Regions from separate parts of the Dorea acetigenes genome, predicted to be linked through region 1. Evidence: predicted binding sites of a transcription regulator. Region 1 holds the regulator's gene; the other holds the start of a gene.
The links. The regulator Rex, encoded in region 1, represses fermentation and respiration genes when NADH is low (regulators of the CRP and FNR family bind a similar motif). The targets are predictions, from matches to a motif close to ATTGTTAANTANTTAACAAT.

Region 1 (16,172 bases):
TCCATATTATATTCAATCGCGTCCAAATCAATTCTTGCGCATACTCTGCTGTACTTTTTCATGCTCTCTTAATCCTCCTTCCGGCTGAGCACAGCCGCGATTCCATCCGCCAGCTCTCTTGCCAGTACACTATAGCTGCCTTTCTCAACCTTTGCCGCATCTCCCGCCATTCCATGCAGAAGCACTCCTATACATGCGCCTTCAAAGCAATCCTTGCCCTGAGCCAAAAGACCTGTAATGATACCCGCCAGCACATCGCCAGAACCAGCTTTCGCCATAGCTGCATTCCCACTAATATTTACGTAGGTCTGTCTGCCTGCACAGGCCACCACCGTTCTGGCATCTTTCATAACGCAGACAACGGGATATTTTTCTGCAAATGCTCTGGCTGCATCTATTCTGCGGCTCTTCAATGTTTCTACATCTATCCGTGTCAGTCTGGACATTTCTTTCAGATGTGGGGTAAATACAAATTGCCCGGCAGATATTCCTTCCAGATACTGCGGATGTCCTGCTAAAATATTCAGTCCATCCGCATCAACAACGCAAGGTACCTGAACATTCTTTACAACCATCTCCAAAATCTTTTCCGAGCACTCATTGACGCCGATTCCCGAACCAATACACACAACATCTGCCCACGTCAGAAGCCCTCGTACTTCCTCTTCATCATAAGAATCATATGCCGTAATAATTGCTTCTGGCAAAAGCTGCTGCAGAATCATTCTGTTCTCTTCCACCGTATAAATCTGAACCAGCCCGGCACCTGTCCGATAAGCGGACAATGCATTCAAGTACGCAGCTCCGGCCATTCCCTTACTCCCTGCAATAATCAGCACTTTTCCATAAGTTCCTTTATGAGAATCCGGTTTTCGTTCCGGCAAGAGTTCTGAAAACAGTGAAGGCTCATAAGAAAACACAGTCTCTGCATCCTCTTCCATTTTCTCTGTGCAAATTCCAATATCGGCAATAAACACTCTTCCTGCATACTCACATCCGGGATAAAAGATAAGACCAAGTTTCCTTTTCTGGAAAGTAACCGTCAGATCCGCGCGAACAGCCGTTCCCATCACACATCCTGTATCTGCTGATATGCCAGAAGGAATATCTACAGCCACTCTCACAGCTTTAGAGCGGTTCAAAGATTCTATAATCTCGAAATATTTCCCTTCAATCGGTCTGCTGAGGCCTACACCAAATATTGCATCTACTATTACACTATATTCTTTCTCTTCATAAGTGTTGCTTATTCTTCCGCCAACTTTCTGAAATAACTGCATCTGCCTCCTGGTTTCCTCCGTACAGCTAACTTCCTTTCCGATAAAGACAAGCTCCACATCCAACTTCTTCTCCTTCAGCATCCGTGCAATGGCGAATCCGTCTCCGCCGTTATTTCCCGATCCGCATATCACGCATATTTTCGACAAGTCAATGCCTTCCGCCTCCATAATCTGTACACAACTTTCCGCCGCTCTTTCCATAAGTTCCAGCGATGGAATTCCCAACACATCAATGGTGTATCTGTCCGCCGCCTTCATCTGCCCTGCATCTGGAAAATATATCATTCTTCCACCTTCTTCGACTATTTTATGACAATGTCCGTTATACAAAACAACGTGTAAAAAAAGCCCGTTATACAGGCCTTCCATACACGCCGCAATGTCTTTTTACTTACTTTCTTTATGTTCTTCATGATACCGGCTGATATTATAAGACAGCCGCATCAGACTTTCTGATAAATGCACATTTTCAACAATCACATTTTCAGGAAGATTCAAATCAATGTGAGCAAAATTCCAAATTGCCCGAACACCATTATTCACCAGGTTATTCGCCACTTCAACTGCCTTTGTCTTGGGAATCGTCAGCACACCGATCTCTATATCATTCTCTCTGACAAACTGTTCCAATTCATCCATCATCCGAACCGGAACACCGCGGATTGATACATCTGCCAAAGTCGGATTAACATCAAAAATCCCCTTCAGAATGAAGCCTCGTTTCTCAAAATCTGCATAATTCGCTAACGCCTGTCCAAGATTACCTGCCCCGATAATAATAATATTATGATGCTGCTCCAACCCGAGTATCTTACCAATCTCCGTATACAAATATTTCACATTATATCCATATCCCTGCTGGCCAAATCCGCCAAAGTTATTCAGATCCTGTCTGATCTGAGATGCCGTAACTTTCATTCTCTTGCTCAAATCATTGGAGGAAATACGCTCCACTCCATTTTCCAACAGTTCTCCAAGATAACGATAATATCTGGGGAGTCTTCGTATCACTGCCTGAGAGATCTCTCTTTCTTCCACTAGTCTCACCTTCCCGATTACATTCTAGAGATATTATATAGAATTGTTTAATTAATGTCAAACTTTTGATAAAAATCTTTCTACTTTAGTTGTAATTTCTTTTGTTTTTTGTATAATGAAGTGGAAGAATTTACGGAGGTTATACTATGATTTTAGCTTGCCATGACATTAAAAAAGCATTTGGAGAAGAAGTTATTGTCGAACATGGCTCTTTTCATATAGAAGAACACGAAAAAGCCGCCCTGGTAGGATTAAATGGTGCAGGGAAATCCACAATCCTCAAAATGATTGTGGGGGAACTTTCCCTGGACGCCGGGACTGTTACCCTTGCCAAGGGCAAAACTCTGGGATATCTCTCCCAGCATCAGGAAGTCACAAACGGACATACCATATACGAAGAAGTAAAGACTGCAAAAGCAAATATTATTAAAATGGAAAAACAAATCCGAAGCATTGAGTTGGAATTGAAAACTCTGGCCGGTCAGGAACTGGAAAACCGCCTTGCCGCCTACCACCGTCTGACAGACCGCTTTGAACGTGAAAACGGATATGCATACGAAAGTGAGATTACAGGTGTTTTAAAAGGACTTGGCTTTCACGAATCAGAATTTAATAAATCCGTCGATACACTTTCCGGAGGTCAGAAAACACGGGTAGCGCTGGGAAAGCTGCTTCTCACAAAACCCGATGTTCTGCTTCTGGATGAACCCACCAACCACCTGGACTTAAACTCTATTGCATGGCTGGAAAATTATTTGCTTAACTATCCAGGAGCAGTTTTGATTGTATCTCATGACCGTTATTTTCTGAACAGAGTCGTCACAAAAGTTATTGAAATCGAGTCTGGAAGGCTTATGACATTCCTCGGCAACTATACTGCTTACGCCGAAAAAAAAGAACAGATCCGGAATGCAAAATTAAAAGAATATTTAAACCAACAGCAGGAAATCAAACACCAGGAAGCTGTCATCGAAAAATTACGTTCCTTCAACCGGGAAAAATCCATTAAACGAGCAGAAAGCCGGGAAAAAATGCTGAATAAAATAACGCCTGTGGAAAAACCTGCCGAAATTCACAGTGAGATTCATCTGACTTTAGAGCCCTCCTGCACCAGCGGAAACGATGTTCTGACTGTAGAACATTTAAGCAAAGCATTTTCCTCGCAAACCCTGTTTTCCGACATAAACTTTGACATCAAACGCGGCGAACATGTTGCGATTATCGGCGATAACGGAACAGGTAAAACAACGCTTCTTAAGATTTTAAACGAAGTCCTTCCCGCGGATACAGGAACCTTTACGCTGGGAACCAATGTCAAGATAGGATATTACGATCAGGAACATCATGTACTTCACATGGAGAAGACTATTTTTGAAGAAATATCAGATGCCTATCCCACTCTCACCAATACCAGAATCCGCAACATTCTGGCCGCCTTTTTATTCACCGGCGACGATGTATTCAAACAGATCTCTGATTTAAGCGGCGGAGAGCGTGGACGTGTCTCTCTGGCAAAACTAATGCTGTCAGAAGCAAATTTCCTGATTCTGGACGAGCCGACCAACCATCTGGATATTACCTCCAAAGAAATTCTGGAAAAAGCGTTGAACAATTATACCGGAACAGTACTCTTTGTATCCCATGACAGGTATTTTATTAATCAAACAGCTACCAGAATCTTGGAACTTATAAATCATAAGTTTGTAAATTATATCGGAAATTACGATTATTATTTAGAAAAGAAAGAAACCCTGACCGCTGCTTACGCCGGTGTTCCTAATGCAGAGATTTCCATTTCTGCAAAAGAAACGGTATCCGATTCTAAACTCAGCTGGCAGGAGCAGAAAGAAGCGCAGGCTAAAGAACGAAAGCGCTTAAACGATTTGAAAAAAACAGAAAACCATATCAGCGAACTGGAAGAACGGGATGCTGAGATTGACGAGCTTATGACCCGGGAAGAAATTTATACCAATTCTGTAAAATGCCAGGAGCTTTCAAAAGAAAAATCCCAAATTGCTCTGGAACTGGAAACACTCTATGAACGCTGGGAATCTTTGGCTGAATAATTAAGAAGAAACAGGGAGCAAAAACACGTACTTTCGCTCCCTGTTTCCTTTTATTTACTCACCATAACTTAAGAAGAATCTTGTCAAAATAACTGCCGTTTCCGCACGGCTGGTACTTCCTTGCGGGTCAAGCCTCGTACCGCTATCCTTTCCCGTAATGATCCCTCTGGCAACTGCCCATGACATTGCATCCTGTGCAAAAGAACTTACACTTTCTCCATCAACAAAATTACCGAAATCCGATCTTGCACTTACATCCAGCTCTGCTGTAATCGCAAGACGGTACATCATTGTAGCCATCTGTTCCCTGGTAATGTAGTCGCTCGGTCCAAAATATCCGGTATCTGAATAACCTGTAATTATATTAAGTCCATATGCTGCAAGAACAGCCCGGGTATACCATGTCCCATCCGGTACATCCGGAAAAATCTCATCATACGGAATATCCGGTTCGCCGACGGTTCTCCAGATAATCATTGCAAACTGAGCGCGCGCCAGTGGCTCATATGGGGCAAAATGCTCAGTGTCTTTTCCCATCATCAGCCCGGTTTCATACATAACATAGGCTTCCAGCGCAAACCATTCATTTTCATCTACATCGACATACGGAAAATCATAGAGTGATTCTTCCTCACTAAGCTCAATAACTTCTCCGCCTACCGCATTTACTGCTTCTTCCGTCATTTCTGCTGCGGAAACCGGCAGTACCATCATGCTGCATACCAATACAAGAGCCACAGCCCTCACTATTTTCTTTTTCACAATAATCCCCCTTTAAGTATGAAATTATATCATTACAACCTCTCTGCAATTGCTTTGATAAACGCTTCACTGTTAAGCACTGTCGGATTCTCAATCGTTGTAATCAGCGCCAGATCTTTTGTCATTTTACCATCTTCAATTGTTTCAATTGTTGCTTTCTCAAGCTTATCAGCAAATGCCATCAGTTCTTCATTGCCATCCAGCTCTCCACGTTTTCTAAGCGCTCCTGTCCATGCAAAAATGGTTGCCACTGAGTTAGTTGATGTCTCTTCCCCCTTCAGATGCTTGTAATAATGACGCTGTACGGTTCCGTGCGCCGCCTCATACTCATAATATCCGTCCGGCGATACCAGAACAGAGGTCATCATTGCCAGTGAACCGAAAGCAGAGGATACCATATCACTCATCACGTCTCCGTCGTAATTCTTACATGCCCAGATATAACCGCCCTCGGACTTCATAACGCGGGCAACTGCATCATCAATCAAAGTATAAAAATAAGTAATTCCGGCATGCTCAAACTTCTCTTTATATTCTGCATCAAAGATTTCCTGGAAAATATCTTTGAATGTATGGTCATATTTTTTAGAAATTGTATCTTTCGTTGCAAACCAAAGATCCTGTTTGGTATCCAGGGCATAATTAAAGCAGCTTCTTGCAAAGCTTTCAATAGAACGGTTGATATTATGCATTCCCTGCACAATCCCGACTCCATCAAAATTATGTACCAGCTCTCTTGTCTCTGAGCCATCCTCAGCAGTATAAACCAGCTCCACCTTTCCTGCTCCCGGAATTTTCATTTCCGATCCCTTATATACATCACCATAGGCATGTCTTGCAATAGTGATAGGCTTCTTCCAATTTTTTACGCACGGTTCAATTCCCTTTACCACAATCGGGGCGCGGAACACAGTTCCATCAAGAATCGCACGGATCGTGCCATTCGGACTCTTCCACATCTCCTTCAGGTCATATTCTGTCATACGTGCGGCATTTGGTGTGATTGTCGCGCATTTTACCGCCACCTTATACTTTTTCGTTGCATTGGCAGAATCTACCGTCACCTGATCATCCGTTGCATTCCTGTTCTCCAGACCCAAATCATAATACTCTGTATTCAACTCAATAAATGGCTCCAGAAGATTTTCTTTAATCATCTTCCAAAGGATTCTTGTCATCTCGTCTCCATCCATCTCTACGATTGGTGTCGTCATTTTAATTTTTGCCATCGCTTACACTCCTTTTTGTTTTATTTACACTACTCTTCTATATGAAGATTTTCCATAACCCTCATAATATGTTCATTCGCAAGCCGCTCTGCCAGATCTGCATCTTTGCTTTTTATCGCCTCCAAAATGTCTCTGTGTTCTGCTATAGATTTTTCGGCGCGGCTCTCTGCACCAACAGACATGGTTCTTGCCACCTGCACATATTTATGGAAATCGGATAATACATGTTCCAGTATACGGCTATTTGATGCTATATACAAGACTTTATGAAATTTTCCGTCAAGTTCTGATACTTGTTTGGCCTTCCCGCTACTTGCTTTTTTTAAATGAAATTCTGAAAGCAAAATAATTTCTTCCAATTCACTGATTTGATTTTCCGTAATATTCATGGTTGCCCACCGTGCGCAGAGCCCCTCCAGCATAGACCGGATTTTATATATATCGTGCACGTCCTTCGGTGTAATCCCTGTTACATAAGCTCCTTTATTGGGAATGATTGCTACAAGACCTTCCAGCTCCAGCTGCCGCAAAGCTTCTCTTACCGGGGTTCTGCTTACCCCCATCTCCTCGCCAATCGTAATTTCACGGAGTTCATCATGCTCTTTATAGACACCGGATAAAATATCTTCCCTTAACTTACGGAATACTTTTCCTCTGAGCGATTGATCCTGATACTCTTCCATAACTTATTTCTCCCCGGTTAACTCTATTCCAAGCTGACGGCAGGCATCATCAATAACGGCAAGCAGTTCATCATCTGTCAATACAGTAACACGCCCTTCTTCATATTCCTTGTCTACCCATGCCTTTACCATCGTTACCAGCTCTGTGTTTTTATCAACCTGCTTTCCTTCCGGCAACCGGAAATAAGTATTAATCCAATGCGCAATCCCGGCAAGTCCGGATGTATTGGATACTGCCACCAGTGGCGGCCGCTTCAAGAATTTATCCGTATCAAACACATTATATATCTCTTCATTTTTCAAAAGCCCGTCCGCATGGATCCCAGCTCTTGTCACATTAAAATTTCTCCCCACAAAAGGCGTTCTCGACGGAACACGGTAGCCAATTTCTTTCTCATAGTATTCTGCCAGATCTGTAATAACTGTGGTATCCATACCATCCAGCGTCCCTCTGAGCTGTGCATATTCAAACACCATAGCCTCCAGAGGAGTATTCCCCGTCCTCTCGCCAATTCCAAACAGGGAGCAATTTACACCACACGCCCCATAAAGCCACGCTGTCGTAGAATTGCTGACTGCTTTATAGAAATCATTGTGTCCGTGAAATTCAATCAGCTCGCTTGGAACTCCTGCATGGACACGGAGTCCGTAAATAATTCCCGGTATGGAACGCGGAATTACAGCCCCCGGATAATTGACTCCATATCCCATAGTATCGCAGACACGAATCTTAACCGGAATCTTATATTCCTCCATTAATTTCATAAGCTCCAAACAAAACGGAATTACAAAGCCATAAATATCTGATCTCGTAATGTCTTCCAGATGGCATCTCGGGCTGATTCCCTTCTCCAGACATTCTCTTATAACAGACAGATAATGATTCATACATTCCCGTCTTGTCATTTTTAATTTATAAAAAATATGATAATCAGAACAGCTTACCAGAATTCCGGTCTCTTTCATTCCAATATCTTTTACCAGCTCAAAGTCCTTCTTACTCGCACGGATCCAGCTTGTCACTTCCGGAAACTCGTATCCTCTTTCCAGGCATTTATATACAGCATCCCTGTCTTTCTTGCTGTATAAGAAAAATTCACTCTGACGTATCTTACCGTTTGGTCCTCCAAGCTTGTGAAAATAATCATATAGGGTTACAATCTGCTCTGTGCTGTATGGCGCACGGGATTGCTGGCCATCACGGAAAGTCGTATCCGTAATCCATATTTCATCCGGCATACTGTGGGGAACAATACGGTCATTAAATGCAATTTTCGGAATTTCATCATAATGGAACAGATTGCGGAACACATTCGGGGTATCCACATCTACAAGCGGATACATGTGTTCCTCTAACTGTAATAGATTTGTGTGCTTATCGAAATACACTTTTCTGTTTTCCATCTCTATCTCTCCCATCTTTAAATAACAAGGCATTTATTTCCTCTTTTTAACTTGTATAATTGTATACAATTATACACACTCTGTCAAGATAAAATATTAACAATCAAAAAAAGGATTGCCGCTTCATAACTGCAATCCTCCTTTTTCGCATTTGTTCCAAAAAACTTTAGTATAACTTTGCTCCTATTTCTCTTGGACGAAATCCTTCATCTTCCAAAGCCTGCATAATTTCCTGTTTATGCTCTGTTCCAAAAGCCTCCATCGTAATTCTCAGCTCCACTGCCGCATTTCGGTTTGTGCTGACAAACTGGTTATGCTCCAGTTTAATTACATTTCCCTGCGCATTGGCAATTGTCGCAGCAACACGAACCAGCTCACCCGGTTTATCCGGAAGCAGTACAGACACAGAAAAAATACGGTCTCTCTGAATCAATCCATGCTGTACAATGGAAGACATGGTAATGACATCCATATTTCCGCCGCTTAAAATGGCCACCGCCTTCTTTCCTGTCAGCTCTAATTGCTTCAATGCCGCCACCGTAAGAAGACCGGAATTCTCCACAATCATTTTATGATTCTCAACCAAATCAAGAAATGCTCCGATTAGTTCATCATCTTCTACTGTCAGAATCTGATCCACATTCTCCTGAACATAAGGGAATATCTTTTCACCCACTCGCTTGACAGCCGTGCCATCTGCTATGGTATTGGCAGTCGGCAGCGTCACTGGTTCACCCGCCCGCAGTGCGGCAGTCATACTGGCTGCCGGAGATGGTTCAACGCCGATTACCTTAATCTTGGGATTCAGCATTTTCGCAAGAGTAGCCACTCCGGTAATCAGCCCGCCGCCACCGATGGGCGCTAAAATATAATCTACCGTAGGCAATTCCTGAACGATTTCCATGGCAATACTTCCCTGGCCGGCTGCCACATCCAGATCGTCAAAAGGATGCACAAAAGTATAGCCCTTCTCCTCAGCCAGTTTCATAGCATATGCACAGGCATCATCATATACATCTCCATGAAGGATCACTTCCGCTCCATAATTTTTCGTGCGGTTTACTTTAATCAGAGGGGTTACCGTGGGCATCACAATAACTGCCTTGCATCCAAACTTTTGTGCTGCATAAGCAACTCCCTGTGCATGGTTCCCTGCCGATGCCGTAATCAGCCCTTTTTCCCGTTCTTCTTCAGACAAGGTACTGATTTTATAATATGCCCCTCTTACCTTATACGCTCCGGTATACTGCATATTCTCCGGCTTCAGATAAACCTTTCCTCCGGTCTGTTCACTTAAAAACTCACTATATACCAGCTTCGTTGGATTTGTAACTTTCTTTACAAGTTCACTTGCTTCTTCAAACTTCTCTAATGTCAGCATATTCTCTCCTCTTTCTCTTCTATATTTCTTCGTTGTCCGTTTCTGATTCTCTGTCTGTGGATGCGAATAATGCATCCACAAACGTATCCGCATTAAATTTTTGCAGATCGTCGATGGTTTCTCCAACCCCAATGTATTTTACCGGGATGCCAAGTTCTGACTGAATCGCTACAGCAATTCCTCCCTTAGCAGTTCCGTCCATTTTCGTAAGGATAATACCGGAAATATCGGCAACCTCCTTAAATTCTCTCGCCTGCTGAAGTGCATTCTGTCCTGTCGTCGCGTCAAGAACCACCAGAGTCTCGCGGAACGCTTCCGGGTATTCTCTGTCCACAATCCGGTTAATCTTCTTCAGTTCTTCCATTAAATTCTTCTTGTTGTGCAAACGCCCCGCTGTATCACACAGCAGCACATCCGCATGTCTTGCTTTCGCCGCAGCAACTGCGTCATATACCACCGACGCCGGATCGGAACCCTCCTGGCCCCCAATTAGTTCTGCCTGCGCCCGGTTCGCCCACTCTTTCAACTGTTCTCCCGCGGCTGCCCGGAAAGTATCTGCCGCCGCCAGTATGACTTTCTTATTCTGTGCCCGGAGTTTTCCGGCAAGCTTGCCAATAGTAGTAGTCTTGCCGACGCCATTGACACCCACTACCATCACAACAGATGTTTTGTCCTCAAATTCATAGGCTGTCTCTCCCACATCCATCTGTTCTTTAATACTATCAATTAAAATCTGTCTGCAGGCAGCAGGCTCCTTGATATGCTGTGTCTTCACTTTCTCTCTTAAATCATCCAGAATATCGTAGGTTGCCTGTACTCCCAGGTCTCCCATAATCAGAACTTCTTCCAATTCCTCATAAAACTCTTCATCAATCTTGCTAAATCCGTTAAAAATACTATCCATACCAGACACAATATTGTCTCTGGTCTTAGAAAGTCCGGAAAATAACCGTTTAAAAAAACCTTTTTCCTCCGCCATATTTTCCTCCTGTTCCTACTTATCTAATTCATCCTCTAAAAGGCTAACCGAAACAAGGGTAGAGACGCCCTTTTCCTGCATGGTAATTCCATACAGCCGATCCGCAGCCGTCATAGTTCCTCTTCTATGGGTAATCACTATAAATTGTGTATTCGCTGTTAGTTTGTGAAGATATCTGGCAAACCTTGTAACATTTGAATCATCTAACGCCGCCTCAATCTCGTCAAGAAGACAGAAAGGAGAGGGTTTTAAATTCTGTATTGCAAATAAAAGCGAAATAGCTGTCAGAGCCTTCTCTCCGCCTGATAACTGCATCATATTCTGCAGTTTCTTTCCGGGCGGCTGTGCAATAATGCGGATTCCCGCTTCCAGAATATCTTCATCTTCCATAAGTTCAAGTGTTCCCTTACCGCCGCCGAAAAGTTCTTTGAATACCGTATCGAATTCTTTTGCAATTCTGGCAAACTGCTCGGCAAACTGTTTGCGCATTGCTTCATCCAGCTCTTCGATAATCTTTACCAGCGTTGCTTCTGCCTCCACCAGGTCATTATGCTGATTATTCAAAAATGTATACCGTTCAGACAGATTCTTAAAATCCTCAATCGCGTTGACATTAACAGAACCCAACGCCTTAATTTCATTTTTTAAAGTCTGTATTCTTCGTTTCATCACGGAGAGATCTGTCAGATTTTCATTTCTAAGTTCCAGTGCACGGTTGTAGGTAAGCTCATATTCTTCCCACATGTAATTCATCTGCTTCTCTGCCGTCTCTTCGTAACCTTCTTTTCTGCTTTCCAGCCGGAAAACCTCTTTGTCCAGATCTGACATATGTTTTGAAAGCTCTTCTCTCTTCTGAAGAAATGCTTTGTGCTGATGGTTCAGCTTTTCTCTTTTTTCTGCAGCCTCTTCAATCTCTTTTTCAATTTCTTCAAATACTTCTTTTGAATTTTCTATGGTCTGGCGAATCGACTGGATTTGATTTTCTTTCTCCTGAATTTCCCTGGATGCATCATTTTTTCCATCAGCAAGCTCTCGCAGCTCTTCTTCAAATTTGGTAATTTCTTCTTCAATACGGGTTTTATTTTCCAAAAGGAAGTCATTTTTCTGCTCCAGGCTTACACGTTCCAGATGTGCATCTTCGGCATCTTTCTGCCCTTTCGTTTCCAGAAGTTTCTGTTCCTCCAGCAATTCCCGGTTCTTTTCAATCTCTGCCGAAAGTTCTTCTTCCAATTTTTCAGAAGTTTCCAGCTCTACAGTAATGGATTCCTGATTATCACTGATATCCGTAATTTGCTGATCTAATTCGGTTGTCTCCTTCCTTACACTTTCTGATGCTTCTTTGGCAAGTGTGATTTTAGATCTTGCCTGTTCTACATTCATCTTCGCCGTATTCTGACGAACATAGACTTCCTGCAGCTCTTTTTGTATCTCGTCAACTCTTGCATAGTATCCGGTACGCTCTTGGCGCATAGCTTCCAAAGACTGCTCCATAGCTTCCATTTCTGACTTCAGCTGCCGGACCGTCTTTTCAAAATCTTCAATCTCTCTTCTTCTGCTTAGAAGATTGCTGGAATTTTTGAACGCACCGCCGGTCATAGATCCACCCGGATTCAGCAGTTCACCCTCCAGTGTTACCAACCGCAGAGAATGCTTGTACTTTCTGGCAATCGCAATTCCGTTGTCAATGTGGTCTACCACAATCGTTCTTCCCAGCAGGTGAGCGGCAAGCCCTGAAAAGGCATCCTCAACCTTTACCAATGTGCTCGCAACACCAATCACACCTTTTTCTTTCAGAGCTTCCTGTCTCTGGATTCCAGAACTTCCATTTACACTGGTAAGCGGAAGAAAGGTTGCCCGCCCATACTTATTCTTCTTCAGAAAAGCAATCATTTTCTTCGCAGTATTCTCTGTATCTGTCACAATGTTTTGAATACTTCCGCCAAGTGCAGTCTCAATAGCGGCTTCATACTTCTGTTCCACTTTAATAATATCCGCCACAACACCAATAAGTCCTGGTTCCGTCTTTTTGCATTCCATGACTTTCCGGATACTATTGCCATAACCATCATAACGCTCTGTAATATTCTTAAGAGATTCCAGCCGGGACTGCTCACGGTGATAAGCCGTCTGTCCGATTCTCAGAGTTTCAGACTGTTTTGCCATTTCTTTTTGCATAACTGCAATCTTCGCTTCGTATTCCTTGCTCTCCTCCGTAAGTGCAATAATCTCTCCGGAAACTTGTTTTAGAGACTCTTCGTATTCCTTCAGATTTTCTGCCGCTTCACTTGCTTCACTCTCAGACAAAATCATTTTCTGGTACATTTCAGACTTTCGCACCTGAATCTGCTCCAACATGGTATCATAGCGCTGAATCTTTGCTTTGGTTGAAGCACGGTTATTCAACAGTTCAATAATACTGCTTTTATCATTCTCAATCTGGTTTGTCAAAGAAGCAATTCTTGTCTGTATTGCAATCAGAGTCTCCTTCGTCTGTGCTTCAGCCGCCGCCTTCTTAGTAAGCTGCTCACTCACAGTTTCTGTCTCCCCATGCAATTGGGCAAGCTGTTCTTTACGAGTCTGTACTTCCTTTTCTATGGTAAGTACTCTTTGTTCATAATGTTCATCCGAAAGATGTACACTATGAATCTGTTCCTTCAAAAGCTCGATCTGATTTTCAAGCTGCTGTTTTAAAAGATTCGTCTCATTTAATTTGTTTTTATACGACTCAATGGAATCGTCAATCTCCTCTACCTGTCTTTCTATCTGTTCATACTCGGTCTTCGTATTCGCATATGCTTCATTTGTCGAATCCAACTCGTTTTGCGCAATAGAAAGCTTTTCTTCCATTTCCTGAATTTGTTCCTTCAGTCGGGCAGATTCCAGTAAAAACATATTGATGTCATATGTTTTTAATTCTTCCTTCTTCTTCAGATACTCTTTTGCAACTTCTGACTGCTTTTCCAACGGTCCGATCTGTTTTTCTAATTCTGCAAGAATGTCATTCACACGCAGAAGATTCTGCCGTTCATCTTCTAATTTTTTTACAGACATCTTCTTTCGGCGCTTAAACTTCACAATTCCTGCCGCCTCGTCAAAGAGCTCCCTGCGCTCTTCCGGCTTCCCACTCAGGATTTTGTCAATCTGTCCCTGACCGATAATCGAATATCCTTCTTTTCCAATACCTGTATCATAAAACAATTCATTGATATCTTTCAATCGGCAAGTACTTCCGTTAATCAAGTATTCACTCTCTCCGGAACGATATAATTTTCTTGTGACAGTTACTTCTTCATATTCAATCTGAAGCTGATGATCGGAATTGTCCAGCGTGATTGCCACCGATGCATAACTCAGAGGCTTTCTGTTCTCGGTTCCCGAAAAAATGACATCCTGCATGCTGCCGCCCCGAAGCTGCTTCACACTCTGCTCTCCCAGAACCCAGCGAACTGCATCTGCCACATTGCTCTTTCCGCTGCCGTTTGGTCCGACAATACCTGTAATTCCATTATGAAATTCAAATACTATCTTGTTCGCAAAAGACTTAAAGCCCTGCACCTCTATGCTTTTTAAATACATACAGCACCTACTTTATATTTTTATTATGCAGCGCAAGAATCGCCTGGTATGCTGCCTTCTGCTCAGCAGCTTTCTTAGTTCTTCCTTTACCGCTTCCATATTCTTCTTCTCCAATTTTTACCACTGCCTGGAAGGATTTATCATGATCCGGTCCTTCCTCTCCAACTAAATGGTAGGAAACCCCTTCTGCAAAATTCGCCTGCACAATTTCCTGCAGGATAGTCTTGCTATCATAAAAGAGCTTCTTATGTTCAAGATCATTTAAAACAAATTGATGAACAAACTCTTTTGCACTAGCAAAACCACCATCAATATACACAGCGCCAATAAGCGCTTCCAACGCATCTGAAGTGATAGAGTCTCTTTTTCTGCCTCCTGTAGCCTCCTCACCCTTGCCAAGCAGAAGATACTCTCCAAGGCCGATTTCCCGCGCGCAAAATGCAAGTGCCGGTTCACAAACCATGCTTGCTCTTGTCTTAGTAAGTTCTCCCTCCGGCATCTTCTTGTGCTCATAAAACAGAAACTCACTGGAAATAATCTCCAGAACTGCATCTCCCAAAAATTCAAGTCTTTCGTTGCACTCATATTTAGGCAGATGTTTTTCATTTGCATAAGAACTGTGAATCATTGCTTTTTTTAAAAGATGACGGTCATTAAATGTATATCCTATTTTTTTCTCCAATAATTTTAAATCCTGATTCATATCCATGCCTCACAAGACGAAAAAGCCCGTTCCTGGGCTTTTTCGTATAATATGCCTAGTTGCTTGTTGCATTCTTAATCTGCTCTACAGCATCGCCGACCGTTCGGATCTGCTCTGCATCATCATTATCAATTTCAATATCAAAAGCTTCCTCAATTCCCATAATAATCTGGAAAATGTCTAAAGAATCCGCTCCCAGGTCATCTACGAATGTCGTATCCTCTGTAATATCATTTGTCTCAACATTAAGTACATCTGCTATGATTTCCTGTAATTTTTCAAATTCCATTTTCTTTCTTCTCCTTTTTTAGTTACATATTCATCTATTCAGCGGACTTTCGGTCCGTTTGAATACACTCTTTGATTTTTTCATTGATTTTCTGCTCTTTAAATGTAATGCATTGAAGAATCGAATTCGACACTTCCTTCGCCGTTGCACTTCCATGGGTCTTCACTACTAAACCGTTAAGTCCCAGAAGCGGCGCTCCGCCATACTCACTGGCGTCAAATTCTTTCAATGTCTTCTTTAGTGCAGGTTTAACTAGCAAAGCGCCTATTTTACTGCGGAAAGAACTCATCATACCGCCTTTAATCTTGCTGATAAGCGTCGAAGCCAATCCTTCCGTCAGTTTTAAGATTACATTTCCCGTAAAGGCTTCGCACACAATCACATCTGCCTGTCCGCGAGGAATCTCTCTCGCCTCAATACTCCCGGTAAAATTAATATCCCGGAGTTCTTTTAACAAGGGGAAGGTTTCCTTTACAAGGGCATTGCCTTTTTCTTCTTCAGCTCCTATATTCACAATTGCCACTTTTGGGTTCTTAACTCCCACCACATGTTCCATATAAATGGATCCCATTCTGGCAAACTGCACCAAATGAGAGGGGCGTGCATCTACGTTGGCTCCGCAGTCGATCAAAAGTGCTACTCCCTTCTCCGTCGGGATCAGCGGCGCAAGCGGCGGACGCTCTACACCCTTGATTCGGCCTACCAATGTCTGACCGCCTACAAGAATTGCTCCTGAACTGCCGGCAGACACAAAAGCATCGGCATCTCCTGCCTTCACCATC
Region 2 (16,172 bases), on a different contig from region 1:
GAACCCCTATGAAAGACAATGAATGAAAGAAAATGGAGGAAAATCACATGGCTCGTATTGCAGGTGTAGACTTACCAAGAGACAAACGTGTTGAAATCGGATTGACTTATATCTACGGAATTGGCAGAACAAGTGCAAACCGTATTTTGGCAGAAGCAGGAGTAAATCCTGATATCCGCTGCAGAGATTTAACAGATGAAGATGTTAAGAAGATCAGCGCGGTAATTGATGAAACACAGGTTGTTGAAGGTGATCTCCGTAGAGAGATTGCGCTCAACATCAAGAGGTTGCAGGAGATTGGATGCTATAGAGGTATCCGTCACAGAAAAGGACTTCCGGTTCGTGGTCAGAAAACAAAGACTAATGCAAGAACAAGAAAAGGTCCGAAGAGAACAGTAGCAAATAAAAAGAAATAAATTAAAGAGGAAAGCGTAGGTTAGTTTTATTATGGCAAAGAAAGTTACAAAGAAAGTGACAAAAAAACGTGTCAAGAAAAACGTTGAACACGGACAGGCACACATCCAGTCATCTTTTAACAACACAATTGTTACGTTGACAGATGCACAGGGAAATGCTCTTTCATGGGCAAGTGCAGGCGGTCTGGGATTTAGAGGTTCAAGGAAATCTACCCCTTATGCAGCACAGATGGCAGCTGAGACAGCAGCTAAGGCGGCATTGGTACATGGACTGAAATCCGTAGATGTTATGGTTAAGGGACCAGGTTCAGGAAGAGAAGCGGCAATTCGTGCTCTTCAGGCATGCGGAATTGATGTGACAAGCATTAAGGATGTTACACCGGTGCCACACAACGGATGCCGTCCGCCGAAACGCAGAAGAGTGTAGTCGTAGAGCGTTTCATGAAAGCAAGCTGATAATTATCCAATAATTTTAGGAGGAAATAAAGAACATGGCAGTAAATAGAGTTCCGGTTCTTAAAAGATGTCGTTCACTTGGAATGGACCCAGTCTATTTAGGAATTGATAAAAAATCTAACAGACAGTTAAAAAGAGCCAATAGAAAAATGAGCGAGTATGGTCTTCAGCTGCGTGAAAAGCAGAAAGCTAAATTTATCTATGGCGTATTAGAGAAGCCTTTCAGAAATTATTATAAAAAAGCAAAACAGATGAACGGTATGACAGGTACGAATCTGATGGTTATTTTGGAGTCAAGATTGGACAATGTCGTATTCCGTATGGGACTTGCAAGAACACGCCGTGAGGCAAGACAGATTGTTGACCATAAACATGTACTTGTAAATGGTAAACAGGTAAATATCCCATCTTATCTTGTAAAAGCTGGTGATGTAATTGAAATCAAAGAGAAGTGCAAAGACTCCCAGAGATACAAAGACATTCTGGAAGTAACAGGCGGACGTATGGTTCCGGCATGGATTGAAGTAGATGCAGAGAACTTAAAAGGTACTGTAAAAGAGCTTCCGTCCCGTGACGAAATTGATGTTCCTGTTGATGAAATGTTGATTGTCGAATTATATTCTAAATAAATAAGATTTAGATAATTAACCCTCGATAAACCGAATAACCCAGAAGGAGGGACTGTATAGTGTTTGATTTTAATAAACCAAATATAGAAATAACTGAAATTTCAGAAGACAAGAGACATGGGAGATTTGTTGTAGAACCTTTGGAAAGAGGCTACGGAACAACACTTGGAAATTCTCTGAGAAGAATCATGCTTTCTTCACTTCCGGGAGCTGCGATCAGCCAGGTGAAGATTGATGGAGTACTGCATGAGTTCAGTTCTATTCCGGGTGTCAAAGAAGATGTTACAGAGATCATCATGAACCTGAAATCACTGGCTATCAAGAACACGTCTGATACAGATGAACCGAAGACGGCTTATATTGAGTTTGAAGGCGAAGGTGTTGTGACTGGGGCAGATATTCAGGTGGATTCGGATATTGAGATTATGAATCCGGAGACTGTTATCGCTACGTTGAATGGCGGCGCTGACAGTAAGTTATATATGGAGCTTACAATTACGAAGGGCAGAGGTTATGTAAGTGCCGATAAGAACAAGAACGAAGAATTGCCGATAGCAGTGATTCCGATTGATTCTATTTATACTCCGGTAGAGCGCGTGAACCTTACAGTAGAGAATACACGTGTTGGACAGATCACAGACTTTGATAAACTGACGCTGGATGTGTGGACAAACGCAACATTAGCGCCGGATGAAGCTGTCAGTCTGGCAGCGAAAGTACTTAGCGAGCATCTGAAATTATTCATTGATTTATCAGAAGTTGCACAGGCAGCCGAGGTAATGATTGAAAAAGAAGATGACGAGAAAGAAAAAGTGCTTGAGATGAGTATTGACGAGCTGGAATTGTCTGTTCGCTCTTATAACTGCCTGAAGAGAGCGGGAATCAATACGGTTGAAGAATTGACTAACAGAACTCCGGAAGATATGATGAAAGTTCGTAATCTTGGCCGTAAATCTCTGGAAGAGGTTTTGGCGAAATTAAAAGAGCTTGGCTTAGAACTAAGCCAGGGAGAGGAGTAGAGCGGACGAAGTCCGCGATGCCGATTGAACTGCTAATGTTCAAGCGGCTTCCACTAATCGTAGCGAAAACGAGCCGTCAGTAAGTCCGAAGATGCATGACGGCAGCATTTGGCTAGTAAGCCCGAAGATGCGTAACCAGATGTTAGAATATGGAGGATATGAAAATGGCAAAGTATAGAAAGCTTGGCAGAACAGCAAGCCAGAGAAAAGCATTGTTAAGAAACCAGGTAACAGCTCTGATTAACAATGGAAAAATCAGAACAACTGAGGCAAAAGCAAAGGAAATCCGCAAGATTGCAGAAGGTCTGATTGCCTTGGCTGTAAAAGAGAAAGATAACTATGAAGAGGTTACTGTTAAAGCAAAGGTTGCCCGGAAAGACAAAGACGGCAAGAGAGTGAAAGAAGTTGTAGATGGTAAGAAAGTTACCGTATATGACGAAGTTGACAAGACAATTAAGAAAGATAAGCCGTCCAGACTTCATGCAAGAAGACAGATGCTGAAAGTTCTTTATCCGGTAAAGGATGTTCCGACAGAAGCAGCAGGAAGAAAGAAAAATACAAAAGAAGTTGATCTTGTTGCGAAACTGTTTGATGAAATTGCTCCAAAGTATGCAGACCGCAGCGGTGGTTATACAAGAATTGTAAAGATTGGCCAGCGTAAAGGTGATGCAGCTATGGAAGTTCTGATTGAGCTTGTATAAAAGAGATTAAGTGTGACGCACTCTGAGAAATCAGGGTGCGTTTTTTTTAAGCGGTTCTTGCTTTTATATGGAAACAGTGCTATTATTGTACTAGTTAAGCAATACAATAATATAGCGTTACAAATGAATGAAGGGAAGGGGAAGATGGGTGAATTAATTAAGATTGAAGATGTGTATAAGATATACAATCCGGGAGAGAATGAGGTTCATGCTTTGGATGGAATCAGTCTGACGATTGAAGAAGGAGAATTTGTGGCGATTATCGGCCATTCCGGTTCGGGAAAGTCTACTTTTATGAATATGCTGGGGTGTTTGGATGTTCCTACTTCCGGGAAATATTATCTTCAGGGAAAAGATGTTTCTGCTTTGAATGACAACCAGCTTTCTGATATTCGCAACAGGCAGATTGGTTTCATTTTTCAGGGGTTTAATTTGATTTCTAATATAGATGCATTAGGCAATGTGGAGCTTCCTCTTATTTACCGGGGAGTGGATAGGAAGACCCGTCGGGAGATGGCGCGGGAAGCCCTGGAGATGGTAGGGCTTGGCGAGCGTATGCATCATAAACCGGCTGAGATGTCCGGCGGTCAGCAGCAACGGACGGCGGTGGCGAGAGCGATTGCGGCAAAACCATCGATTATACTTGCTGATGAGCCGACCGGTAATCTGGATTCTAATTCCACAAAAGAGATTATGGGGATTTTGTTGAAACTGCATTTGTCGGGAAGGACGGTAATCGTGATTACTCATGACCCGGAGATAGCGGAACAGGCAAAAAGAGTCATCCGTATCAGTGACGGGAAGATAGAGGCGGATTACCGGAATAAAGAATAGTTATCTGAGGAGGGAGAAAATGTTTAAAAAGAGTAAAGAATCCGTGGAGGATAAGAAGAATAAGAAGGAAGAACGAATAACAGAGAGGAAGCCAAAAAAGAAATTGCCGGGGTGGGTTATTCTTCCAATCCTGGCGGTGATTTGTCTGCTCTTCTTCGGTGTTTCTCAATTGGCCGGCGCTTCCGAAGAAGAACAGCTTCATGTGACACAAGCACAGCGAGAAGACATCCGTCAGGTTTATCATACGTCTGGAATTGTGGAGAGTGAAAAAACAAAAGTCTTTTATTCGCCGGTAAATGCACCGGTGGAGAACAATTATGTAAAAGTAGGAAGTACGGTGAAGGCAGGAGACATACTGGTGACATTTGATACAACGAATCTGGAAAGGGATAATGAACAGTCCCAGCTCAATATTCAGTCAGCGCGATACTCGAATCAGGATACAATTGCCCAGAGTGAACGAGCGGCCGCCAGTGCAGCGCAGGCAGAACAACAAGCAGCAGCATCTGTTCAGAGCCTGGAGAATCAGATTGCTGCCAAAGAGGCGGAATTGAATGAATTGTATGCACAGGCAGAAGCCGAAGCGGCACAGGCAGAGCAGAATCAGACGGAAATCACCAATCTGCAGTCTCAGATCGCCCAACTTGATGAGGCGCTGAACGAGAATGAGAAAAACCAGATAGATGTACAGACCAAGATAGAAACGGCTGTTTCGGAGGAAGAGAAGAATACTTGTCGGAATTTACTGGGAGAACTGGAAAAGGAGCATCTTGACTTGTCGAATGCAAAAGCAGGAAAGGAAAATGAACTTTCCGGGAAGTTAAATACTTCTGCTTCTGAGACGGCACAACTGATTCAGGCCGGTGAGCAGGAACTGGAAGCTTTGAAATCCAGCCTTACATCGGCGGAGGGCAGTGCCCAGACGGGAGTAAGTACCGGGCTTACTGATGCGCAGCGGAAAAATATGCAGGTTTCTGAGAATCTTGCGGAACTTGCGGGACTTAGCACAGAGGAGCTGCTGGCAAAAGGAAAAGAAGGAGTCAGGGCAGAATTTGACGGAGTTATTGCTGATACGAAGCTGGATGCGTCTGGCATGGTCGTTCAGGGAGGTGAGCTATTTACTCTGGCGAGCACGAAAGAAGTGTGTGTAAAGCTGGAAGTATCCGCCAATGATTTTGATAATCTTGTGATTGGAAGCAGCGCAGATATTAAAATCGGGCAGTATTCTTATCAGGGGACGTTAAAGTCGGTGAATAAAATTGCGGTTCTTAATCAAAAAGGAAATCCTGTTATTGGTGCAGAGATCCATGTTGATAATCCGGATGAAAATATCTGTATTGGAGTCAGCGCTAAAGTAGAACTGGCGGTTGCGGATAAGGAGATGGTTCTTTGCATACCATCTGAAGTGGTGAATACTTCGGCGGATGGAGATTTTGTATATGTGCTTCGGGATGGGATCGTAGAAAAGCAGGAAATTGAATTAGGAATTGCGTCAGATAGCAAGGTTGAAGTTGTAAAAGGACTTCAGGAGGGTGATAAAGTTGTGTCAGATACTTCCGATAACATCAGAGAGGGAATGAAAGCGTCTGCCATTATAGAAGAAGCGGTATCTGAGGAGTAGAAGAATGGGACAATTTGGTGAATACATAAAAATGGCTCTTTATAATATCAAAGAGAATAAAGGAAGATCTTTTCTTACCATGCTTGGAATCATCATCGGAATTGCTTCGGTTATTACGATTGTATCAATTGGAAATGGATTGAAAGCGGACGTGATGGCAACTGGTGAAGTAAAAAGCGTTACGGTGATGGTGGATTTGGAAGAAACGACAAATACGGAGTTGATTACGTGGCAGGATATACAGGTATTAAAAGAAAGCTTAGAAGACCGCGTGACAGGCATTGTATCTATTTCACAGGTGATTGGTAAGGTGGAGACAAGAAAAGGAAGTTTTGATGCTTACGTAACGCTTACAACGCCGGATGAAGAAAATGATCCTTTACAGAAGCCGGTGATAAGGGGTACTTATTTTACAGAGGATGATGTGCAAAACGGTGTTCCAGACTGTGTCCTGGATAAGGCGAGCGCTCTTTACCTTTTTGGAACGACGGATATTATAGGCATGGATCTTGACCTGGAAATTGAAAACAGTATTCAGACCCTGCGTGTGAAAGGCATCCGCGATGGTGATGCAGAGGAAATGGCGGCAAATGAAGAAGCGATGGAGATGTTTGGAATGCAGATGCCGGTATTCTTAGAGCTTCCCTATACAGTGTCAGAAAACTGGGGGGAGCAGCCGGGGAATTTTTCCGCTATTACGCTTTATCTGGCGGAAGGACAGGACGAAAACGCGGCGGCAAAAGCGGCAGTCCGGATATTAAACTCCCGGCATTTAAATGATGGAGAAAATCTATTTACAAAGCAGCAGTCAACGGATATGCTGAATATGATGGGGACCATTCTGGATGGAGTAACAGCGTTTATTGCCTTCGTGGCAGGAATTTCCCTGCTGGTAGGAGGAATAGGCGTCATGAATATTATGCTGGTATCCGTCACGGAACGTACCAGAGAAATTGGGATTCGTAAAGCTCTGGGAGCAAAAACCTCATCCATTATTGCACAGTTCTTGTGTGAATCAGCCATTATATCCGGGATAGGAGGGGTGATAGGTATTTTGGCAGGAGCGGGCATTTCCGGGCTGGTGACCGCTCTGGAGATAGGAGGTTTGTCAGCAAAGCTGTCTCCGGCCGCAATTATCCTGACTACATGTTTTTCATGTGGAATCGGAATTGTTTTTGGCATATATCCTGCCAGAAAAGCGGCTAAAATGAGTCCGATAGAAGCGTTAAGGCAATTATAGACAAGGAGGAAAAGAGTATGTTTAAACCCAAAATGTTACTGAAAGTTGTGTCTGTTATTTTAATTATTGCAGGTGTTTTAGGATTAATATCCACGGTTATCAGCTATGTGATGATTCCGCAGATGGGAGAAATCCCGGGAGTGGATATGAGTATCCTGGAAGAGGCGTTCACACCGCTGAATCTGATTCTGTCGGTTATCAGCAGTATCAGCTGCGTTTGTGCAGGTATTTTTGGAATCAGCGGCAAGTCTGCAAAATGGGCATCTGTATTTGCAGGAATTTGGACGGTAATATTGATCATATCTACGGTACAGGGAATCGTAAATGGGACATTTACATTTCTTGTTGTGTTAGATTATCTGCTCCCGGCATTATATTGGTGGGGACTTTACCAGTCAAAATAAATGTTAAAATAATGACTATGCTGTTAAATAATCTACTTATAGAAAATCTGATTACATCCGGTTAATTTAGTGATATAATGAATAAACCTGATACAGAAGCAGAATTTTTCAAAAAGAGAGGTAAAAAAGATGAGTAGATTAGAAATTGCTTCTCCGAACAGGGCTAAGATTGTAATGGAGGGACTTTACAAAGACCTTGAGCGGAGAATCGAGTCGAGTCCACCGGGCTTATGCCCGGTGGATATGGCGCGTGCATTTTTGGAGCTGTGTCACGCGCAGACCTGCGGCAAATGCGTCCCGTGCCGAATCGGGCTGGGACAGCTGAACCATTTTATCAAGGATGTGCTGGATGGAAAGGCGACAATGGAGACGCTGGATATTATGGAAGAGACAGCACTTTCTATTATGGAATCTGCCGATTGTGCCATTGGGTATGAGGCTGCCCATATGGTGTATAAGGGGTTGGTTGGATATCGGGATGATTATATCGAGCACATCAAGAACGGACGTTGTACTTGTACATATAATCAGCCGGTGCCATGTGTGGCATTATGCCCGGCTCATGTGGATATTCCGGGATATGTTGCCCTGGTTGGGGAGGGCAGATATGCCGATGCAATCCGTCTGATAAGGAAGGACAATCCCTTCCCTACAACCTGTGGATTTATTTGTGAGCATCCCTGTGAGGCGAGATGCCGCAGGAATATGGTGGATGATTCTGTCAATATCCGTGGTTTGAAGCGTGTGGCGGCTGATTTTGCGGGTGAGGTGGAACCTCCGGCATGTGCGCCGAGCACAGGCAAAAAGGTTGCTGTCCTGGGAGGCGGTCCCGGAGGACTTAGTGCGGCTTATTATCTGCAGCTTATGGGACATCAAACAACCGTGTTTGAGATGCTTCCGAAGCTTGGAGGAATGCTTCGGTACGGCATCCCGAATTACCGTCTTCCCAAAGAACGTCTGGATGAGGACATTAACAGTATTCTGAAAACGGGCGTGGAGGTGAAGTACGGTCTTAAGATTGGGCAGGACATCAGCATTCAGAAGCTGCGGGAGCAGTATGATGCTGTGCTGATTACCATTGGGGCGAGCACAGATAAGAAGCTTGGCCTGGAAGGCGAGGATGCAGATGGCGTATTGTCGGCAGTGCAGTTCCTGCGGAATGTCGGGAAAAATGAGATTATGGATCTTACCGGTAAGGAAGTTGCGGTTATTGGCGGTGGTAATGTGTCTATGGATGCTGTTCGTACAGCAAAACGTCTTGGGGCGAAGAAGGTAAGCATCGTATACAGAAGGCGAGTGGCAGATATGACCGCACTTGCGGGAGAAATCGAGGGAGCTGTGGCGGAAGGCATTGAGCTGCAGACCTTGAAGGCACCATCGGCTCTGGATATTGATGAAAACAACCATATCAAAGGAATCTATGTGACTCCACAGATGGTAAGTGCGATTAAAGATGGACGTGCAAGCATCAAGCCTACCGGAGAAGAGGATGTGTATATTCCGTGTGATATTCTGGTGGTGGCAATCGGGCAGAATATTGAGACACGCCATTTTGAAGAGGCGGGTATTCCGGTATCCCGCGGTAAAATTCTGACAAAAAGCAGTGGTACATTTGAAAACATGCCGGGAGTATTTGCAGGCGGAGACTGCGCAAGCGGTCCGGCATCTGTAATTAAGGCAATTGCAGCGGCTAAGGTAGTAGCTGCCAATATAGATGAATATTTGGGATATCACCATGAGATTTCCTGCGACGTGGAAATTCCGAAAGCTAATTTGGATGACAGGACTCCTTGCGGACGTGTGAATCTGACAGAAAGAGAAGCCTGTGAGAGGATATGCGACTTTGAAGGGGTAGAAAATTGTATGACAGAGAAAGAGGCAAAGCAGGAGGCATCCAGATGCCTGCGCTGCGATCACTTTGGATACGGAATATTTAAAGGAGGCAGAGAAAAATTATGGTAAATATTACGATTGATGGAAAACAGATTTCGGTAAGCGAAAATACCACGATTATGGAAGCCGCCAAAGCAAATGGAATTCCGATTCCCAAGCTTTGCTATCTGAAAGGGATTAATGAAATCGCGGCCTGTCGTGTGTGCGTGGTGGAGCTGGAAGGAAAAGAGAAGTTGATTACTTCTTGTAATAATGTGGCGGAAGAAGGAATGGTAATTTATACCAACAGCCCGAAAGTGCGTAAGCACAGAAGGACAACGGTGGAATTGATCTTATCCCAGCATGACTGCCAGTGTGTGACCTGTCCGAGAAGCGGGAACTGCAGCCTGCAGAAGATTTCCAATGACCTGAATATTTTGGAGATTCCGTTTAAACAGGAGCTGGAGCGTCAGAATTGGAACCGCAAGTTTCCGTTGATTCGTGATTCTGTAAAGTGTATCAAATGTATGCGCTGTGTTCAGGTGTGTGATAAGGTTCAAAGCCTTGGTGTCTGGGACGTAGAAGGTACAGGCTCCCGGACTACGGTTAATGTCTCCGGACACCGCACGATTGAATCGGCGGATTGTTCTCTCTGCGGCCAGTGCATTACCCACTGTCCGGTAGGAGCGCTTGCGGCGCGGGATGATACAGAGAAGGTCTGGGACGCGATCGCAGATAAAAATAAAGTAGTGGTGGCGCAGGTGGCGCCTGCCGTTCGTGCAGCCTGGGGAGAGGAGCTTGGGATTGAACCGAAGGACGCAACAGTAGGTAAGATCCTGGATTCCCTGAAACGGATGGGTGTGGATTATGTGTTTGATACTACATTTTCTGCGGATTTGACAATTATGGAAGAAGGCCATGAATTTGTGCAGCGGTTTACCGGCGGCGAGCTGAAGGAGCGCCCCATGTTCACCTCCTGCTGTCCGGGATGGATTCGTTTCATTAAGACACAGTTTCCACATTTGGTGAGATATCTTTCTTCTGCAAAATCACCGCAGCAGATGTTCGGCGCGGCGATGAAGACTTATTTTGCAGAAAAGATAGGCGTGGCGCCGGAAAATATTTATACTGTATCGGTGATGCCGTGTGTGGCGAAAAAAGGCGAGCGCGAGATGGAACTGTTCTATGGCGAGTATGCAGGGCATGATATTGATGCAGTAATTACCACGCGAGAGCTGGCAAAGATGATTCGCTCTGCTCATATCAGCCCGGATACTTTGAAGGATATTGAAAGTGACCGCCCGATGCAAGAGGGTACCGGAGCCGGAGTTATTTTCGGGGCAACCGGCGGTGTAATGGAGGCCGCTCTGCGTTCTGCATATTATATTATTAAGGGACAGAATCCTCCGGTAGACGCATTTACGGCTGTCAGAAGCCGGGGATTCAACGAGAATGATGGTGTGCAGGAGGCAAACTTCCAGATTAATGACATTACCATAAGGACAGCGGTTGTCAGTGGGCTTAGCAATGCGAGAGCGCTTCTGCAGAAAATCGAGCGTGGAGAAGTGCATTATGACTTTGTAGAGGTTATGGCATGTCCGGGCGGATGTGTCGGCGGCGGCGGACAGCCAATCCATGACGGCGAAGAGCGAGCATTCGAGCGTGGTAAGAATCTGTACTATTTGGACGATAACGCAAAGCTTCGTTTCTCCCATGAAAACCCGGATGTTCTGACGATGTACGAGGAGTACTTTGAGAGACCGATGTCTCATAAGGCACATATGCTGTTACATACAGAGCATGATGCGGAAGTTGTCAATTACGGAAAAGGGATGTGTTAAAAAATTCACATTATCGTTAAAAAAATGTCAAAAACATATTGACAAATAATTAACAAGCGGTTATACTAGGAGCCAAGATAAAGAAAACAACACATTTCTAGTGGAGGAAAACATTATGGCAAAGAAGAAAGAAGTAGTACCAGAGATTGTTGACAGCGTTGAGACTCTCGAAGCGAAGATGAAAGCGATGCGCGAGGCGCAGAAGATTTTCGCAACATATTCACAGGAGCAGGTGGATAAGATTTTCTTTGAAGCAGCCATGGCAGCCAATAAGATGCGAATTCCGTTGGCAAAGCAGGCAGTAGAAGAAACCGGCCGCGGCGTAGTGGAAGATAAGGTTATCAAGAATCACTATGCAGCAGAATATATTTACAATGCTTACAAAAATACGAAGACCTGTGGAGTTATTGAGGAAGATGCTGCATACGGAATTAAGAAGATTGCAGAGCCGATTGGTCTCGTGGCAGCAGTTATTCCGACGACAAATCCGACATCAACAGCAATCTTTAAGACATTGATTTGTCTGAAGACGAGAAATGCGATTATTATCAGTCCGCATCCGGCAGCAAAGGCATGTACAATTGCAGCAGCAAAGGTTGTTCTTGATGCGGCAGTTAAGGCAGGGGCACCGGAAGGAATCATTGGATGGATTGATACGCCTTCACTGGAACTTACCAATACAGTTATGAAGGATGCAGATATTATTCTTGCAACAGGCGGTCCCGGAATGGTTAAAGCTGCTTACTCTTCAGGAAAACCGGCACTTGGCGTTGGCGCTGGTAACACACCGGTTATTATTGATGATACGGCAGATGTAAAGATGGCAGTAAACTCTATCATCCATTCTAAGACATTTGATAACGGTATGATTTGTGCTTCCGAGCAGTCTGTAACTGTATTGGACAGCATTTATGATGAAGTAAAGAAAGAGTTTGCATATCGTGGCTGCTATTTCCTGAAAAAAGGTGAAGAACTTGATAAAGTCCGCAAGACTATTATTATCAATGGCGCTTTGAATAATAAGATTCCTGGAAAATCTGCATATGAGATTGCGAAGCTTGCAGGTGTAGAGGTTCCGGAGAATACAAAGATTCTGATTGGCGAGGTTGAGTCTGTAGATATTTCTGAAGAATTTGCTCATGAGAAGTTATCTCCGGTACTGGGAATGTACAGAGCGAAGACTTTTGATGAGGCGCTTGCTAAGGCAGAACAGCTTGTAGCTGACGGCGGATACGGTCATACTGCATCTCTGTATATCCATCCGGCAGAGAAGGAAAAGATTGCAAAACATGCAGCGGCAATGAAGACATGCCGTATTCTGATTAACACACCTTCTTCTCATGGTGGTATCGGTGACTTATATAACTTCAAGCTGGCTCCGTCTCTTACGCTTGGATGTGGTTCCTGGGGTGGAAACTCTGTATCTGAGAACGTGGGCGTAAAACACTTGATTAACATTAAGACTGTTGCAGAGAGGAGAGAAAACATGCTGTGGTTTAGAACACCTGAGAAGGTTTACTTTAAGAAAGGCTGTATGCCGGTAGCGCTTGATGAACTGGGAACAGTTATGCATAAGAAGAAAGCGTTTATCGTAACAGATACTTTCCTGTATAAGAATGGATACGTTGCTCCGATTGAAGAAAAATTGGATGAAATGGGAATTCAGCATACATGCTTCTATGAAGTTGCTCCGGACCCGACATTGCAGTGTGCAGAAAAAGGTGTGGATCAGATGAGAGCTTTTGAGCCTGACACGATTATCGCTCTTGGCGGCGGTTCGGCTATGGATGCTGCAAAGATTATGTGGGTAATGTACGAGCATCCGGAAGCAAACTTTGAAGATATGGCTATGGATTTCATGGATATCCGTAAGAGAGTATTTACCTTCCCTAAGATGGGCGAGAAAGCTTACTTCGTAGCAATTCCAACATCCTCCGGTACAGGTTCTGAGGTGACGCCGTTTGCAATCATCACTGATGCTGAGACTGGTGTAAAATGGCCGATTGCTGATTATGAATTGCTGCCGAATATGGCAATTGTAGACGTAGACAATATGATGACACAGCCAAAAGGACTGACAAGCGCTTCTGGTATTGATGTTATGACACATGCGATTGAGGCTTATGTATCTATCATGGCAACAGATTATACAGATGGTCTTGCTATGAAAGCTGTGAAGATGGTATTCGATTATCTGCCATCTGCATATGAAAACGGGGCAAATGATCCAGTTGCAAGAGAGAAGATGGCAAATGCATCCTGTATGGCAGGTATGGCTTTTGCAAATGCATTCCTTGGACTGAACCATTCTATGGCTCATAAACTGGGAGCATTCCATCACTTGCCGCATGGTGTTGCAAATGCAGTGCTTTTGACAGAGGTTATGAGATACAATGCAGCAGAAGTTCCGACTAAGATGGGAACCTTCTCACAGTATCAGTACCCACATGCACTTGCAAGATACGCAGAATTAGGACGTTTCGCAGGATGCCAGGGTGCAACCGATGAAGAAGTATTTGAAAACTTCCTTGCAAAATTGGAAGATCTGAAAGAAAAGATTGGCATTAAAAAATCCATCAAGGAATATGGTATTGACGAGCAGTATTTCCTGGATACATTGGATGATATGGTAGAGCAGGCATTCAATGACCAGTGTACCGGAGCAAATCCAAGATATCCGTTGATGAAAGAAATGAAAGACATTTATCTCAAATGCTATTATGGCAAATAGTTTTTCTCATAAGTTTTTCTCACAAAGAAGGGCGCCGCGAGTTTTATGCGGCGCCCTTTGTTGTCTTGAAAAATCCTTGTATAAAAAGATTCAATATTTCTGCTGTTTCAGACAGAACTGCAGGAAATCTTCGGTGGCAGGAGTCGTATGGACTGCCTGTGGAAAAATACAGAAAAAATCAATGGAATCATGCATTTCGGTTACATGGATTTCTGCAAGTTCTCCGCTGTTTAAGTATTCTTTAACAGCACACCGGTATAGAAAGGAAATGGCAAGGTCTTCTTTTAAATACTGGATAATGGAGTACATACTTCCGGCCTCAAAAGGAATATTGAATGTATCCAAATCATAACCCAGGCGTTGTAAGGAATCTTTGAGAATCTGATATGCATGGGAAGAACGATTCCTGTATACAATTTTTTCAGAAGTCAGCCGGGCCAGTGACACGTGTTTTCCTGCTAGTGGATGTCCGGGATTGCATACACAGCAAATAGGCTCGCTGCAGAATAGGCGACGTTCAAGCTCCGGACAGAAATCGATCTGGTCGGAAATCAGGAAATCAATAATCCCGTCGTGGAGCTGCTGTTCTAATTTTTTTGATGTTCCGATAAAGGAGCGAATCCGGCAGGTGGGTTCCTGGGCTGAATAAGCAGATATCAGACCCGGAAGGATAAATTCCCCTATAGTTGGATTGGAACCAATGGATATGACAGGAAGTTCATCTGCGTCGGAAATATTCTGGATATTCTGCAGGATAGCATTAGACAGAATATGAAGATGTGAAATTTCTTTCAGTAAATATTCTCCTTCTTTTGTCAGCGAAAATTGACGGTTTTGATAAACAATCAATTTCCTGTGGTAATATTGTTCCAGATACCGGATATGCTGTGAGACAGCAGGTTGCGTAATGTTCAGGTTTTTGGCCGTCTTGGTATAATTTTTGGTATGGCATAAATCTAGAAAAGTTAACAATCGAAAGTCAAGCATAATAACCTCCTTTGAAACAAGGATTACCAAGTATTATACAATTATAAAACAAATTGTTACTTTTTTATACCATAAATTCACTTTATAAATATATAAAAATATATAATTTGTAATCAGATAAAACATAGATTAAAATGAAAATAAGAAATACAATTTTAATAACAAGTCAGTGTATTTAGAAAAGTGAAGGTGCATTTCTGTCATTTGAAGATAAATAGTAGGAGGCGAGGTTGCTTTTTTGACAATCGCGCCTTTTTCTGTGAAGTAAATCAAAGATAGAGTGTATAGAAAGAAGTTACAGAAAAGGAGGAAGAGACTATGGAATTAAGATTAGGATTTGAACCGCGAGATGAGTATTTGGCGTATGAGACCTGGAAAGGAGCAATGGTGCTGTTAAGAGACGTTATGCTTGTAAAGCCCGGTGAAAACGTATTGGTGACAGGAGATACTTCCAGCGACAGGCGGGTAATGGAGGCTTTTTCAGCAGCAGCATATGCGTTGGATGCGATTCCGGTATGTATTACATATCCCACGGCGCCAGTGTCGTTACTTGATCCGCCAAAACCGATACAGGCGGCGGCAATGGAAGCAGACGTATGGTTTGAATGTGCTTATCAGACGGTTCAGCATACATTGTCTTGGCAGGCGGCGATTAAAAATGGTGTGCGCTATATGTGTTTGACGGGAATTGATGTGGACATGTTGACAAGATGCGTGGCAAATGTGGAATATGATGCGATGATAGAATTTGGAGAATATTTGAAGGCAACCATCGAAAAGGTTGATAAAATTGAAGTAAAAAGTGCGAACGGAACCAATCTTGTTGCCAGACAGAGTGGAAGAAAGGTCCGCCATTCGGGACAGCGGGGAACGATTAAGGGATATCCTTTTATGCTAGGAGGACAGATTAGCTGGTGTCCGTTAGAATCCACGATTAACGGGACGCTGGTGCTGGACGGAGCCCTTTGGCCGCCGGCGGATATCTGCATTCTGCAAGATAATATCAAGCTGACGCTCGAAAATGGTGTGGTTACCAATATTGAAGGCGGAAAGGATGCGGCACGTATGAAATCCTGGATTGAGTCTTACAATGATCCGGCGAGCTACCGCCTCGCGCATTATTCTCTTGGATTTAACCCGGGTGTTACGGCACCGACGGGAAGAATTGTGGAGGATGAACGAGTTTTCGGCGGCATTGAATTTGGTATTGGAAGCCAGGGAGCGGCAATTATGGGTGAAAAATGGGATGCGCCAAGCCATACGGATGGAACAATCTTAAAACCGACGCTTATTTTTGATGGGGTTGTATTTGAAGAAAATGGAGTCTATCTTGATGAAAAAGCAAGAGAATTGTGCCGTAGAATGAAAGTGGCCGGATATTAGGAGGTGGAAGGATGGAACTTCGTTTAGGATTTGAACCA

Region 2: the regulator Rex is predicted to act here: its motif matches at 11,071-11,090, upstream of adhE (bifunctional acetaldehyde-CoA/alcohol dehydrogenase).

What each region holds. Positions count from the first base shown of each region.
Region 1 covers NZ_JAOQJU010000002.1:143,217-159,388, forward strand. Annotated here, with positions in the region: gene alr (alanine racemase) at 1-62, opposite strand, end outside; gene OCV99_RS03105 (NAD(P)H-hydrate dehydratase) at 69-1,565, opposite strand; gene OCV99_RS03110 (redox-sensing transcriptional repressor Rex) at 1,668-2,318, opposite strand; gene abc-f (ribosomal protection-like ABC-F family protein) at 2,465-4,384, shown strand; gene OCV99_RS03120 (S-layer homology domain-containing protein) at 4,439-5,146, opposite strand; gene OCV99_RS03125 (NADP-dependent isocitrate dehydrogenase) at 5,179-6,375, opposite strand; gene OCV99_RS03130 (GntR family transcriptional regulator) at 6,405-7,058, opposite strand; gene OCV99_RS03135 (beta/alpha barrel domain-containing protein) at 7,062-8,462, opposite strand; gene ilvA (threonine ammonia-lyase) at 8,629-9,843, opposite strand; gene ftsY (signal recognition particle-docking protein FtsY) at 9,863-10,822, opposite strand; gene smc (chromosome segregation protein SMC) at 10,838-14,398, opposite strand; gene rnc (ribonuclease III) at 14,406-15,101, opposite strand; gene acpP (acyl carrier protein) at 15,157-15,390, opposite strand; gene plsX (phosphate acyltransferase PlsX) at 15,425-16,172, opposite strand, start outside.
Region 2 covers NZ_JAOQJU010000003.1:55,507-71,678, reverse strand. Annotated here, with positions in the region: gene rpsM (30S ribosomal protein S13) at 48-416, shown strand; gene rpsK (30S ribosomal protein S11) at 448-843, shown strand; gene rpsD (30S ribosomal protein S4) at 908-1,501, shown strand; gene OCV99_RS04730 (DNA-directed RNA polymerase subunit alpha) at 1,561-2,520, shown strand; gene OCV99_RS18200 (bL17 family ribosomal protein) at 2,685-3,221, shown strand; gene OCV99_RS04720 (ABC transporter ATP-binding protein) at 3,366-4,055, shown strand; gene OCV99_RS04715 (permuted SH3 domain-containing protein) at 4,075-5,676, shown strand; gene OCV99_RS04710 (ABC transporter permease) at 5,681-6,916, shown strand; gene OCV99_RS04705 (hypothetical protein) at 6,934-7,320, shown strand; gene OCV99_RS04700 (NAD(P)-binding protein) at 7,450-9,282, shown strand; gene OCV99_RS04695 ([FeFe] hydrogenase, group A) at 9,276-11,033, shown strand; gene adhE (bifunctional acetaldehyde-CoA/alcohol dehydrogenase) at 11,149-13,764, shown strand; gene OCV99_RS04685 (LysR family transcriptional regulator) at 13,855-14,751, opposite strand; gene OCV99_RS04680 (2,5-dihydroxypyridine 5,6-dioxygenase NicX family protein) at 15,070-16,134, shown strand; gene OCV99_RS04675 (2,5-dihydroxypyridine 5,6-dioxygenase NicX family protein) at 16,146-16,172, shown strand, end outside.